Regions from separate parts of the Bacillus sp. ISL-35 genome, predicted to be linked through region 1. Evidence: riboswitches for the same ligand, from Rfam matches in the RefSeq annotation. Region 1 holds a riboswitch; each other region holds the start of a gene.

Region 1 (4,182 bases):
TAACAGGACCTGGATCAATAAACGAATCATCAGCGCCATCCATCTTGTCGGAAAATACCCGAAACACTAATAAAAGCTGCCTAATGACAGCCTGGTCACCCGGGCCTGTCAATGGCAGCTTTTTTTTATATGTTCTGGGTATCCATACGTCGGGCGAAATCCACGAACCGGAACTTGTCGGGGCGGTGCCTTGACTCGGTATACTGGAAAAGGGTCGCATCATCGAAATAAATATAGTTTTTCACGATGACAATCGCATGGAATCCTTCCATATCCAGAAGCTCCAGATCCTCTGCATTTGGTTCCTCAACCGTAAATTCCTTTTTGGCAAAACTAATTTTTTTATCCAGGTCCTGTTCAATATACTCAAAAATCGAATTCTCACATTTCTGGCGTGACAGCCCAGGCACATGCCTTTCGACGATAAAATCCTTATCGAGGATGACTCGTTCTTCATCAATATGCCTGACTCTCTTCACCTTCCAGATCATCTCGTCATTATCAACATTCAATTCTCTGGCAATGTCCCGTCCTGCCTGTTCGAGAAGGAACTCATCCACCGTTGTTTTCGCTTTGCCGCCCATATTTTTAGCCAGTTCTTTAAAACTGATCAACCCGGAGATTGGAAACTGGTGCCTTTTTAAATCGAGCACGAGTGAGCCTTTGCCGCGGATTTTTTGGATGAAGCCATTTTGCGCGAGAAGATTCAGTGCTTTGCGGATGGTTTCGCGCGATGTTTGATACATATCCGCAAATTCATTTTCAGATGGCAAAATTGTTCTGGCAGGATAATGTCCCTCCTGGATTTGTTTGGCGATCTCTTCATAAATCAATAAATACTTTTTCTGCATATCATCACCCGTACCTTGTCTGATTGCTACCATTTTACCTTTTTTTCGATTAAAAGAATATAATGAACTATCCTGTCTGCATTTTATAAAAATTTACCGTAAAACTGCCGATAACTATAGTGACTATTTTTTTCCCAACCTTTTGATAAAAAAAACACCACAAAAATCGAGAAGATTGTTTATAATTGTTCTGTAAGGTGTTCTTAATATGGAACTATTTTATCAGATTTGTTATGATATAACTATAAATAGACAAGGTGTGTGGATACTGTGATTGGTGAACGCGTCAAAAAACTTCGACAAGAAAAAAGAATGTCCCTATCCGAGTTGGCTGAGCAAGCTGGCGTTGCAAAATCCTATTTAAGCTCTTTGGAACGGAACCTGCAAACGAATCCATCCATTCAATTTCTTGAAAAGATCGCTGGAGTCCTGAATGTTCCAGTTGATCAGTTGATCCATGAACAAGTCGATAAGGAGAATATTGATTCTGACTGGGTTAATCTTGTGAAAGAAGCAATGGATTCCGGAATCAGCAAGGACCAGTTCCGTGAATTTCTGGAGTTCAACAAATGGAGACTAAACAATAAATAATTTGTAAGGGACAGCCTGCCCGCTGTCCCTTTTTTTCGCAAAATAAAAAGCACCTCTGTAATGAGCTGCCCGATTATTTGACGATGTTCTATGTATGATTGCTTTATTCCTGTCCGCTTGTCATTAAAAACTTCCTGATTTCCTCTTTATTTATTCCCATCTCCAATGCTTCCATTATTAGCTGCATCCATTCTGTATCCAGTTCTTCGAAAATTACCTGTTCTTTAATCAAGTTCTTCCCCCCAAAATACAGTTAGTATTCCAGGCAGTCCGGCCATCTTAGCACTTTATACCTTAGATCCGTGACTTTGCGTCCTGACTTTTCAACCAGTTTGCCTTTTTCTGATTCTTTTTTCTTAACTCCCAATGTCATTGTACCTTGTTCTATATATTTAACATGTAAGTATTTGTCGGCGATTCCCTGTAAATATCCTTCTTTTTCTTCCAAACAATTACAAAATCATAGGCTAAAACCTTATTTTTCTGAAAATTTAAATCATTTTACTGATGTTTTTTGTCGCATTCTATCTCTAATTGTTGAACTCTTTTTTTAAAATCACCCCCATAAATCTGCTGATGGGCCCTTAGACAGTGAAGTTTGTGGATAAGCAGGCCTTTTCCAGCGATGCTTTATAGCCACTTTTTCAAGGCTGATGGCATTGAAAAACGGGTACCTTGTTAAATCATTGCCGCAAACCGGACATAGCCATTCACCCTGTTCACTGCTGCTAAACGAGGGACGTTTGCATCGATCGCAGTTTTTTCTGTACATGCCATTTGCCTCCTTCACATTGACATTCCAATACTCCATTCGAGTATAGTTCAGAGGAACCATTTTTGAAAAAGTCCATAATAAGGCGAATTTTCTTAAAAAAGAACAAAAATCGTTCTTTTTTAAGAAATATCTCCGATTATCACACTATTTCGTGTTTTTTAAAGAATATAATTGTTCGTTATAATGAATATAGTTGATTATAAGGAGATAACCAGATGAAGGTTGGAGAGAAGATTAAAAGATTGCGATTGGAAAGAAACTATTCTATTACCGAACTTTCTCAAAAAGCGAATGTTTCCAAGTCCTACCTCAGTTATATCGAAAGAGGCATTCAGGAAAATCCATCGCTTCAGGTTTTATCACGACTTGCCCACAATCTGGATACGTCTGTGGAAAACCTGATGGGGCAACAAACAAAAAGGACTGATCCGGTCTCCTTTGATGAGGAATGGATCGGACTTGTTGACGAAGCAATAAAAAATGGGATCAGCAAAGAAGACTTTTCCTATTATCTTGATTTCATGAAATTCAAGAGCCATAGCGAAAAAGAAAAATAACGAGTACTATAGAATACCATTCAAGGCTGCATATTAGACCTACTTTTTCAAACAAAAAAACCAGCCTTAAAGGCTGATTCTTTGTTTACAGAGACTGGCGGCAATCTTCGCTCCCACCCTGGCATTGTTCTTGACAAGCGCGATATTGGCAACAAGGCTCTTTCCTTCCGTAAGTTCTTTAACCTTACCCAGCAGGAACGGAGTCACCTGCTTTCCGCCAATCTGTTTTTCTTTGGCTTCTGAAAGCGCCTTTTCAATCACTCCAGCTATGAAACTCTCTTCCATTGCATCTTCTTCAGGAATCGGGTTGGCAACGACGATTCCGCCATCGAGCCCCAAATCCCATTTGGTTCTGATCATATCTGCGACAGATTCGGGCGTATCAAGGCGGAAGTTGACATTGTATGGGCTTGTCCGTGTATAAAACGCTGGCAGTGAATCGGTGCAATAGCCAACAACAGGTACACCCTGGGTTTCAAGATACTCAAGAGTCAACCCGAGGTCCAGGATTGACTTGGCGCCTGCACACACAACAGCTACATTTGTTTTCGCCAGTTCCTGCAGGTCGGCAGAAATGTCCATCGTTGTCTCCGCTTCACGGTGCACACCGCCAATCCCTCCGGTAACAAATACCTCTATATTTGCCAGTTCTGCGCAAATCATTGTGGCAGCTACTGTTGTTGCTCCATTTTTCCCGGTTGATAAAAGATACGCCATGTCGCGTCTGCTGGCTTTTTCGACAGTGCTGCTCTGGCCCAGGTATTCCAGTTCATCATCCGAGAGGCCGATTTTAATTTTCCCATCGAGAATGGCAATCGTTGCTGGAACTGCCCCATTTTCACGGATAATCTGCTCTACCTCCCTTGCTGTCTGGACATTCTGTGGATAAGGCATCCCATGTGATATAATCGTAGATTCCAGCGCAACGACCGGTTTACCCGTGTTCTTCGCTTCTATTACTTCCTGTGAAAATTCAAGCCACTTTTCCAGCATGCTGTACCTCGCTTATTTAAAGTTTTGTTTAAACGTTTCGAGTAACTGTTTATTATTCAAAATCGGGTTCACCGTTTCGATCGATTGCAATGTAAGAATCGAACAAGCCATCCCAATCTTGCAAGCATCCTCCGTCGGAATTCCATTCAGATGGGCATAGATGATCCCGGCCACGAGCGAATCGCCCGCTCCAGTCACATCGATGACGGAAATTGCTGGCGGAATCAGGACTCCTGCTTCGCCTTTTGCTGTAAAATAGATCAATCCTTTATCACCGCGGCTAATGACAACCTTTTCGACACCTTTATGTATGATGATCTCTGCCGCTCTGAAAAAGTCGCCTTCGTTTTCAATTTTGATGCCGGAAATCGCTTCCGCTTCCTCTCTATTGGCAATCAGCCAGGTAACCCCCCGC
Region 2 (4,182 bases), on a different contig from region 1:
ACCAGTTTTGTTTATCGTACCCTCCGGAATTATTATCATTATTGCCAGTTATTCCGGTCTCATCATCCTTGTCAACATCTGTCTCATTGCCAACATCAGTCTTATCATCAGCACCGAGGACTGCTTCATCAATTTTCAAATGAAGAACCTGGTCTTTCAATTCAAAAGAGAGCATGCTAAGCGTGATAAATTTGGTCGTTCCATCCTCAAACTCTAGTTCTATCCCCTTGATATTGGTAACATCTAAACCGTTAGCGAAAATAAGTTTCCAGAGGTTGTTAATCCGGGTGAGTTCGATCTTCTCGCCGCCTTTAATCACCAATGTCAACTTGACTACTGTTTTAATATCCAGATTAAGATTGATATACAGTTCTTTAACTATTTCAGTAACATCTGGTGATTCTCCATCTTGGTCGGAATCTTCGTCGCTATCTCCTGTTCCATTCCCTGGTTCTTCTGTATTATTATCCTCAGGTACTGTACAGTCCTCAATCCAATAATTAATTGACCCTTCTGCTTCTACTCCAACTCTAAGGTCTTCGATTTTATAGACTCTTTCAACGCCTGATTCAAATACAAGCTTAAATTCCGTGATATCATCCTTTGCAAATTCACCATCATCTTTGAGCTTATAGAGCGGGGAGTTACCTGGGTTGGACATTTCTTCCCACTCACCATTTAATTTAACAAACACACTCTTAACTGGAGCAACGCAGTTTTTCAGATGGAGGTGAATCTCTGTGCTTTTGTTGCCATTCTCTTCACCGTTATCATCTCCTGGTTCCTCTGTGCCTACACCAGGGTTCACTGTCCCGTCGCCTGGCTCTTCAGAAATGTCTTCTTCGTCAATAGAGCAGCTCTCAAGCCAATAGTTAATGGATCCTTCCGCTTCTTTTCCTACCCTAACTTCATCCATTGAATATATTTGTTCAGTTCCTGACTCAAACGTAAGCCTGAATGCAGTAATATCATCCTCTACAAACTCACCGCCATCTTTCAGTTTATAAAGTGGCGAGTTACCCGGGTTTGACATCTCTTTCCAAACTCCTTTTAACTCGACCGCTACTTTTTCAACATCTTCTGGGCAGTTTTTCAAATGCAGGTGGATTTCTGTGCTTTTATTGACATTCTCTTTAGGGCCCTCGATAGATGCCATGTCTTCCATATCGTTTTCTTTTTCTTCTTGAGCGGCATTGGCATTTTCGTCTTGACTTGAACCATCTTTTGCTGATTGATTCGATTCATCTTTTCCGTCTGGAGTTGGGTCATGATTTTGTTCTTGAGTTGTTGCCTCTTTTTCTTCTTGAGTTGAGTCATTGTTTTCTTCTTGTGTTGAGTCACCATTTTGTTCTTGAGTTGTTGCCTCATTTCCTTCCTGAGTTGATTCATCGTTCTCTTCTTGTGCTGAGACATCATTTTGTTCTAGACCTGCCTCAGCGTTCTCTTCTTGAGTTGACTCGTCATCCACTTCTTGGTTTGAGTCATTGTTTTCTTTTTGAGTTGCTTCTTTGCTTTCTGCTTGATTTGAATTCTCGGCCTCGCTTTTCAATTTTGTGTATTCTTCCTTATCTAGTGACACACCTTCATTTTCATTAGCGAATGCCGGTACTGTTAGTGAAAATAACATTAGGAATGCAATCGAGACTGCTGATAATTTTTTCATAAAAGTCGTTTTCAATTTCTCGTCCCCTTTTATATTGGTATTGAAAATTTGCTCGTAAAAATAACTGAATATTCAGTTATTTAAAATAATGTGTATCCTCCTTTCCGTAAAAATTCACCTATGTTTAGACAAAAAAAGCCGCCTGGAATAATACTTTTTCCATGGCGGCTGGACGGTCATAGCTGCATTTTCGCAGCCTTAGACTCCTGGCTTTGCGTCCCTGCTTTTCAACAGGTTTGCTATTAGCATGAATGATGTTTTTTGTTTATGTAAAATATTCCTCGGCTTCCTTGTCTTACATTTTTAAGAATTACCACAGTTACCCAGCAGGTTAAACATATAGTCCTATTAAATTTTTTGGTAAATTTTTCTCCTAATGTATTTATCACCCGTAAAAGGGGTCCTTTTCATTATTTTTTTCTTTTTCCTAATGGTTTTTATAAGATCATTGTCCTGATACAAAGACAAAGGACCCAGGGTTAATCCCCCGGGTCCTCATTCATTTATAACGACATACGATAGATTTCCACTACGTCGTCTTTATTCATTTTTGCAAAGTTGCCAAATTCACCGTTTGCCATTGCTTTATCGGCCATCAAATCGAGTTTGCTGTCATCAATGTCATAATCAGCAAGTCTTGATGGTGCGCCGATGCTGTTCCAGAATTCACGCAGCTTTTCGATTCCTTCCAACCCGGCTTCTTCGTCCGTCCGGCCTTCTGGATTCACGCCGAAGACTCTGACAGCCATTTTTTTGAAACGTTCTGGTTTTACCTTAAGGTTATGCTTCATCCAGTTCGGGAACAGAATCGCCAGGCCGCCTCCGTGAGGGATATCGTATACCGCAGATACAGCGTGCTCGATATTATGGGTAGCCCAATCACCACGGTAGCCCATATTCAGGATGCCGTTCAAGGCCATCGTTCCAGCATAAAGGATTGTTGCACGGTATTCATAGTTTTCCAGGTCATCAAGCAGCTTTGGAGCTGTTTCCATCACAGTCAACAGCAGAGATTCACACATGCGGTCCTGGAATTCCGTGTTCTCGGTCAGATGGAAGTAGTGCTCGAAAACATGGGACATCATGTCGACAATGCCATAAATCGTCTGGTTCTTCGGTACTGAAAAAGTATTCACAGGATCGAGGATCGAGAATTTCGGGAATGTTACCGGGCTTCCCCAGCCGTACTTTTCATTCGTTTCCCAGTTTGTAATGACAGAACCGGCATTCATTTCTGAGCCTGTAGCTGCCAAAGTGAGCACGGTTCCCAACGGAAGAGCTTCAGAAGCAAAAGCTTTCTTGGTAACCAGGTCCCATGCATCGCCATCATATTTTGCTCCGGCAGCGATAGCCTTCGTGCAGTCGATGACGCTGCCTCCGCCTACTGCCAGAAGGAATTCGATGCCTTCTTCTTTGCAGATCTTTACACCCTTCTGGACAGTAGAAAGCCGGGGATTCGGTTCTACACCAGAAAGCTCGGATACTTCGGCTCCCATTTCTTTAAGAGTGTCCATCACAGAATCATAAAGTCCGTTGCGCTTGATGCTTCCGCCGCCATAAACCAGCAGGACCTTCTTTCCGTATTGCGGAACTTCATTTTTAAGTTCCTCAAGCTGGCCTTTGCCAAATATCAGTTTTGTTGGATTGTAAAAAGTAAAGTTGTCCATTTAAATCACCTTCCTCTAGGATATTATGTTCTTTTTCAAAACGCATTGCAAAAAATACACTCCTTAATGTTCTCTAATGTGCCGCAAAAAGTTACAACTTTTTTTAGAAGGGTAGGAAAGAAATATAGGGCGGATGAATAATTCATATCGTGCTGAAACATTCTATAAAAGAACAAATTTAATTTAAGGAGGAAACATCCATGAGCGGTATTCAACGTGCAGCACTTGTTCTTACCATAATCGGGGCAATCAACTGGGGCTTAGTCGGATTCTTCCAATTTGATCTTGTTGCAGCAATCTTTGGCGGCCAGGATTCAGCGTTGTCAAGAATCATCTATGGTTTAGTCGGACTTGCCGGTTTAATTAACATTGGACTTCTTTTCGCGCCTAGCGAAAGAGAGGAAAGAGCAGCAGAACCGCGCGCTACCCGTTAGAAACCAAAAACCCGCCAAGAGGCGGGTTTTTTATCGTTTTATGATAAAACTTTCTTGATTCGCTCGATGGCCCAGTCCAGTTCTTCCTGGCTGATGACAAGCGGCGGTGCGAAACGGATGACTGTATCATGCGTTTCTTTGCACAGCAGGCCTTCTTCTTTCAATTCTTCACAATATTTGCGTGCCGGTTCTGTCAGCTCGACGCCGATGAACAGGCCGCGGCCGCGGATATCCTTGATGATTGGATTATCGATTTCTCGAAGCTTGCTGACAAAATATTCTCCAAGCTCCAGGGAACGGTCAGCAAGTTTTTCATCAATCAGCACATCAAGAGAGGCGATGGAAACCGCACAAGCCATTGGATTGCCCCCGAAAGTCGATCCGTGTGAGCCAGGGTTGAAAACTCCCAACACAGCAT
Region 3 (4,182 bases), on a different contig from region 1:
CATGAGCTTGCAAAAGCAGATTATTGAAGATTTGAATGTGCAGCCGCAAATTGATCCCCAGCAGGAAATCAGGAAGAGAATCGATTTTTTGAAGGAATATTTGCTTGCATCAAAGGCGAAAGGATTCGTTCTTGGCATCAGCGGGGGCCAGGATTCCACTCTGGCTGGGAAGCTTGCACAAATGGCTGCGGAGGAACTGCGGTCAGAAGGCCAGGAGGCCAATTTCGTGGCTGTCAGACTTCCCTATGCGGTGCAAAAAGACGAGGATGATGCACAGAAAGCGCTGGACTTCATCCAGCCTGACCAAACGATCACTTTCAATATCCAGCCTGCTGTCGACACTTTCAATACCCAGTTCGAGGAAGCGATTGGCGAGAAGATGACGGACTTTAACAAAGGAAACGCAAAGGCAAGGATCAGGATGATCACTCAATATGCGATCGGCGGGCAAGACGGCTTGCTGGTGATCGGGACAGACCATGCTGCAGAAGCAGTAACCGGATTTTTCACAAAATACGGAGACGGTGGAGCAGACCTGCTTCCACTTTCCGGCTTGAACAAGCGGCAGGGCAGGGAATTGCTCAAGGCATTGAACGCAGAGGCAAGGCTGTATCTGAAAGAGCCTACCGCCGACCTTCTTGACAATAAGCCGTTGCAGTCGGATGAAACCGAGCTTGGCGTCAGCTATGAAGCAATCGATGATTATCTTGAAGGAAAGCAGATCGACGAAGCAGCAGCTGCCAAAATTGAGGGCAGATATCTTGCTTCAGAGCATAAACGGCATGTTCCAGCTTCCATGTTTGATTCATGGTGGAAGAAATAAGCATAAAAAAAGCCTGGCTGATCAGCCAGGCTTTCCTTTTATTCAGTTTGCGCGATTGCAAAATGCGGCGCATCCTCTTTTTCTGTCACTTTGTCGATTTTATCGGTGAACATCTGGAAGACTCGCTTTTTTTCTTCCAACTCCTTGATATACTCTTTCAAATCGTTGAATTTCTCCTCAAATGGCTGATGATACAATTCACGTATCTTCCTGTTCAGGTCTGGATTAACTGTCGACTGGACAACCTGCTTTGTGATGTTGAATTTATATGTATACACTTTCAGCTCATTTTTAACTTCGTCATACTCCGCATCAATTTCTTTAAGAATCTCTTCAATTTCTGCTTTCCAATCATCTAGCGACTGCTTAACATGCTGTTCCATAAGGATCCTCCTGCCATTCGCCTGTAATAAAGCTTCTTCTTTTTATTCTAACAACCGAACTTTACATAGAGATTGCTGGGATATTACATTGTGAAAACAAAGATTCCAGTAAAAGTAGTGGCAGACTTCAGACAAAACACTGTCCTCACCGTCGATTTTTTATCGTTTTATAAATGTATTTTTCCTGCAATCATAAAGTTATAGGAAAATAGACTCATCTTTGTAAGTAATTGGCGAATTTTGTTGAAAGAATGGTTCTAAAGTTTTATATTTTAAATAGAACTGAAAAAGGCAAACTTATCGAAAGGTGAGGACGCAAAGCCACGAGTCTAAGGCCACGCTGCTAGGATCGTCGGGTTGCCAATAAAAGATCGGATGAGAATTGAAGATATCGGTGAATGGTTTTGGGTGACTGTTTGCCAAAGGAAATCCGCCGTCTTTTTGGGGGATTTTTTATTTTTTCCTGTTCCATACTGCACAATAAAGCAAAAACAGCTAAATTTCACGTTTGCCGATTGTGAGAGAGGATAAATAATACTTAAGTATCTTGACAGGACGAATGAAAATAATCCATTTGGCAGGTTTTGTTTTTAGGACAAAGGATTTTTTTAAAAAAATTGATGGAAGGTGGAGGAAACGTTGACTGTATTGTTTGGGACGGTAGAGTACTTTGAACGGGAGATTGAGTTTCATTTATCTGATGTTGAAAAAAGGGAAAGGTTCCGGGAAGAAATTCAGCAGATTCAAACGAAGCTGGAGGAAGAACTTCGGAATGATTTCATCTGTGACGAGAAGTTAAGAAGGGAATGCCTTGAAAATCTATCGAATGCCTGCAGTAAATTAACGGAAGATTATGTAGTTTGAAAACTACTAAAATATGAAAGCCTGTGGTGCGGTGACCACAGGCTTTTCCTATGGCTTCATCAGGAGGGTGCATTGTAACAAAAGAGATGGATCGATAGCAGTGCATTCAATGATGATCATAGGGATTTTACGAAAGGTGTTTGAAGCTGCAGATTTAAGGTTATGTTTATCAGTAAGACAGCAAAAGGGGAATCGTCATGGAAAAAAAAGTATACAACAAACTCGTAAGGGACTATTTTCCGGATTTGATGAAGGATAAAGGCAAGAAAGTTGAATATGAAGTTTTGCAAGGCAGTGCCTATAGTGAAAAGCTAATGGAAAAATTCAATGAGGAAGTTGAAAAATTCCGGAATGCGGGCACGGACAGGCTGCTGAGTGAAATAGTAGACTTGCTTGAGGTGGTCTATGCGATTGCGGACCATCGGGGGATCACCGAATCGGAAGTGGAGTTCATGCGCCAGCTGAAGAAGAATCGAAGCGGCGGCTTCCGCAAAAAAATCCTGCTCAAATCTGTTGAGGAACGTTCAAAATAAAAATAAGCCCTCTGCCATAGTTGGCGGAGGGCTTTATCTATAACGCGTTAAGCAGTTTTATGTGCTGGTTCCGGTGTCTGTTTGAAAACAGTCTTGCGGATGAAAGGAACCACCCAGCGGTCCAGACCGTATTTGCCAGCGTTGTAGCCAGCGAATAGAAGGACGAATCCGAAGAAGATGTCAGTTGGGTTATGAGATACAGTACCTGCAAGGAAGAAGCTGAAGTTCATGACAAGTCCGAAGAACATGGCAGCAGTTGTTAAGCATCCAAGGAGCAATCCCAGACCAACAAGGAATTCACCAAGCGGAACGATAAAGTTGAAAAGATCGACGTTTGGAATCGCGAAGCTTTCAAGGAAGTTTACATACCATCCATACACCATGTGTCCGTCTGGACCTTTCACAGGATTGGCTACAGCTCCTTTTAAAAATCCGGTTGCGTCAAATCCTTCACCAGTCAATTTTCCCCAACCAGCAGTCATCCAGTTGTAACCAAGCCATACACGAATTACAGTCAACAGGCCAGCAGCAATATTGTTTTCCCTTAACCATTTAGCGAACATCTAAATCGCTTCCCTTCAAAAATATATAATGATTACACTTATAAAATATCAAAGCAATAAATGGAAATCTGTGAATAAAGTGTGAAGACACATATCAGCCATAATGTTTTGAACAAATTTTGACAGCGGGTTTCCTTTTATGGATAAAATACCCTTATAGGTATTATTAATAATGCCTTTTCCTTGTCACATATATTGGAAATACATAGAATAAACATAAGATGAATACAAGCAGGAAAGGGGAATGGAATTATGAGCGAGTTATTGTTTAAACAGTTTGAATTAACAAGAGGAAATTTTTTAAAGCATATTGAGGGTTTGGATCCGGAGCAGGCGAGTTTTCAGCCAGAGGGCTTCAATAATAATATCCACTGGCATATCGGGCATGTATTGACGGTGGCAGAACAATTCATGATGGGATACCCAAAAAAATCAAATCATCTCCCTGAGAATTACATAGCGCTATTTGGAAATGGTACGCGTCCATCTGACTGGTCTGGCGATGTTCCTTCTATCGAGCTATTGACTGATCAATTAAAAGCACAGCTTGGAAGAATCAAAGAGATCCCGGCTTCCATGCTGGACGAGAAGCTGAAAAAGCCTTTTCTCGGACTGGAGACGTTTGGTGAATTGGCTAATATGGCCTTGTTCCACGAATCCTACCATCTGGGCCAAATCCATGCGATGAAAAAATTAGCGAAATAATGACAGATATGGCAGTGTCCGATTCGGCCGCTGCTTTTTATAATTGCAGGCTTAGGCTTAAATGAGTCCATGCGAGGAATGGAGGCTGCCCATGTACCAGGAGAATTGTCCATATTGTAATTTACATGCAGATGAAGAGCAGCAAATCATTTTCGAGAATGAAACTTGTTATTTTATCCAGAAGGAATCAGAGCAGCAAATCCTGCAGGGGAGCGGGCTGATCATTCCGAAAAAACATAAGAAGGATGTATTTGAACTGTCAGATCAGGAATGGAAGGATTCAAGGGAGTTGCTGATTGCTGCAAAGGAAC

What was found. A riboswitch is a leader RNA that binds a small molecule or an ion and turns the genes downstream of it on or off. The one in region 1 is predicted to bind cyclic di-GMP.
Region 2: it holds a riboswitch for cyclic di-GMP, as region 1 does, so the genes downstream of both, J7E38_RS08820 (LPXTG cell wall anchor domain-containing protein) here and J7E38_RS12055 (anti-repressor SinI family protein) in region 1, are expected to answer to the same signal.
Region 3: it holds a riboswitch for cyclic di-GMP, as region 1 does, so the genes downstream of both, J7E38_RS12955 (hypothetical protein) here and J7E38_RS12055 (anti-repressor SinI family protein) in region 1, are expected to answer to the same signal.

Annotation. Positions count from the first base shown of each region.
Region 1 covers NZ_JAGGQK010000007.1:133,678-137,859, forward strand. The annotation lists gene J7E38_RS12040 (late competence development ComFB family protein) at 1-70, shown strand, start outside; gene treR (trehalose operon repressor) at 126-851, opposite strand; gene J7E38_RS12050 (helix-turn-helix domain-containing protein) at 1,122-1,442, shown strand; gene J7E38_RS12055 (anti-repressor SinI family protein) at 1,546-1,674, opposite strand; cyclic di-GMP riboswitch class I at 1,704-1,789, opposite strand; gene J7E38_RS12060 (helix-turn-helix domain-containing protein) at 2,433-2,774, shown strand; gene J7E38_RS12065 (pseudouridine-5'-phosphate glycosidase) at 2,841-3,764, opposite strand; gene J7E38_RS12070 (carbohydrate kinase) at 3,780-4,182, opposite strand, start outside.
Region 2 covers NZ_JAGGQK010000004.1:572,227-576,408, reverse strand. The annotation lists gene J7E38_RS08820 (LPXTG cell wall anchor domain-containing protein) at 1-1,678, opposite strand, end outside; cyclic di-GMP riboswitch class I at 1,824-1,914, opposite strand; gene J7E38_RS08815 (iron-containing alcohol dehydrogenase) at 2,167-3,330, opposite strand; gene J7E38_RS08810 (DUF378 domain-containing protein) at 3,531-3,764, shown strand; gene J7E38_RS08805 (ornithine--oxo-acid transaminase) at 3,803-4,182, opposite strand, start outside.
Region 3 covers NZ_JAGGQK010000008.1:5,040-9,221, forward strand. The annotation lists gene nadE (ammonia-dependent NAD(+) synthetase) at 2-823, shown strand; gene J7E38_RS12950 (hypothetical protein) at 862-1,206, opposite strand; cyclic di-GMP riboswitch class I at 1,487-1,571, shown strand; gene J7E38_RS12955 (hypothetical protein) at 1,846-2,070, shown strand; gene J7E38_RS12960 (nucleoside triphosphate pyrophosphohydrolase) at 2,268-2,603, shown strand; gene J7E38_RS12965 (DoxX family membrane protein) at 2,651-3,166, opposite strand; gene J7E38_RS12970 (DinB family protein) at 3,419-3,871, shown strand; gene J7E38_RS12975 (HIT family protein) at 3,963-4,182, shown strand, end outside.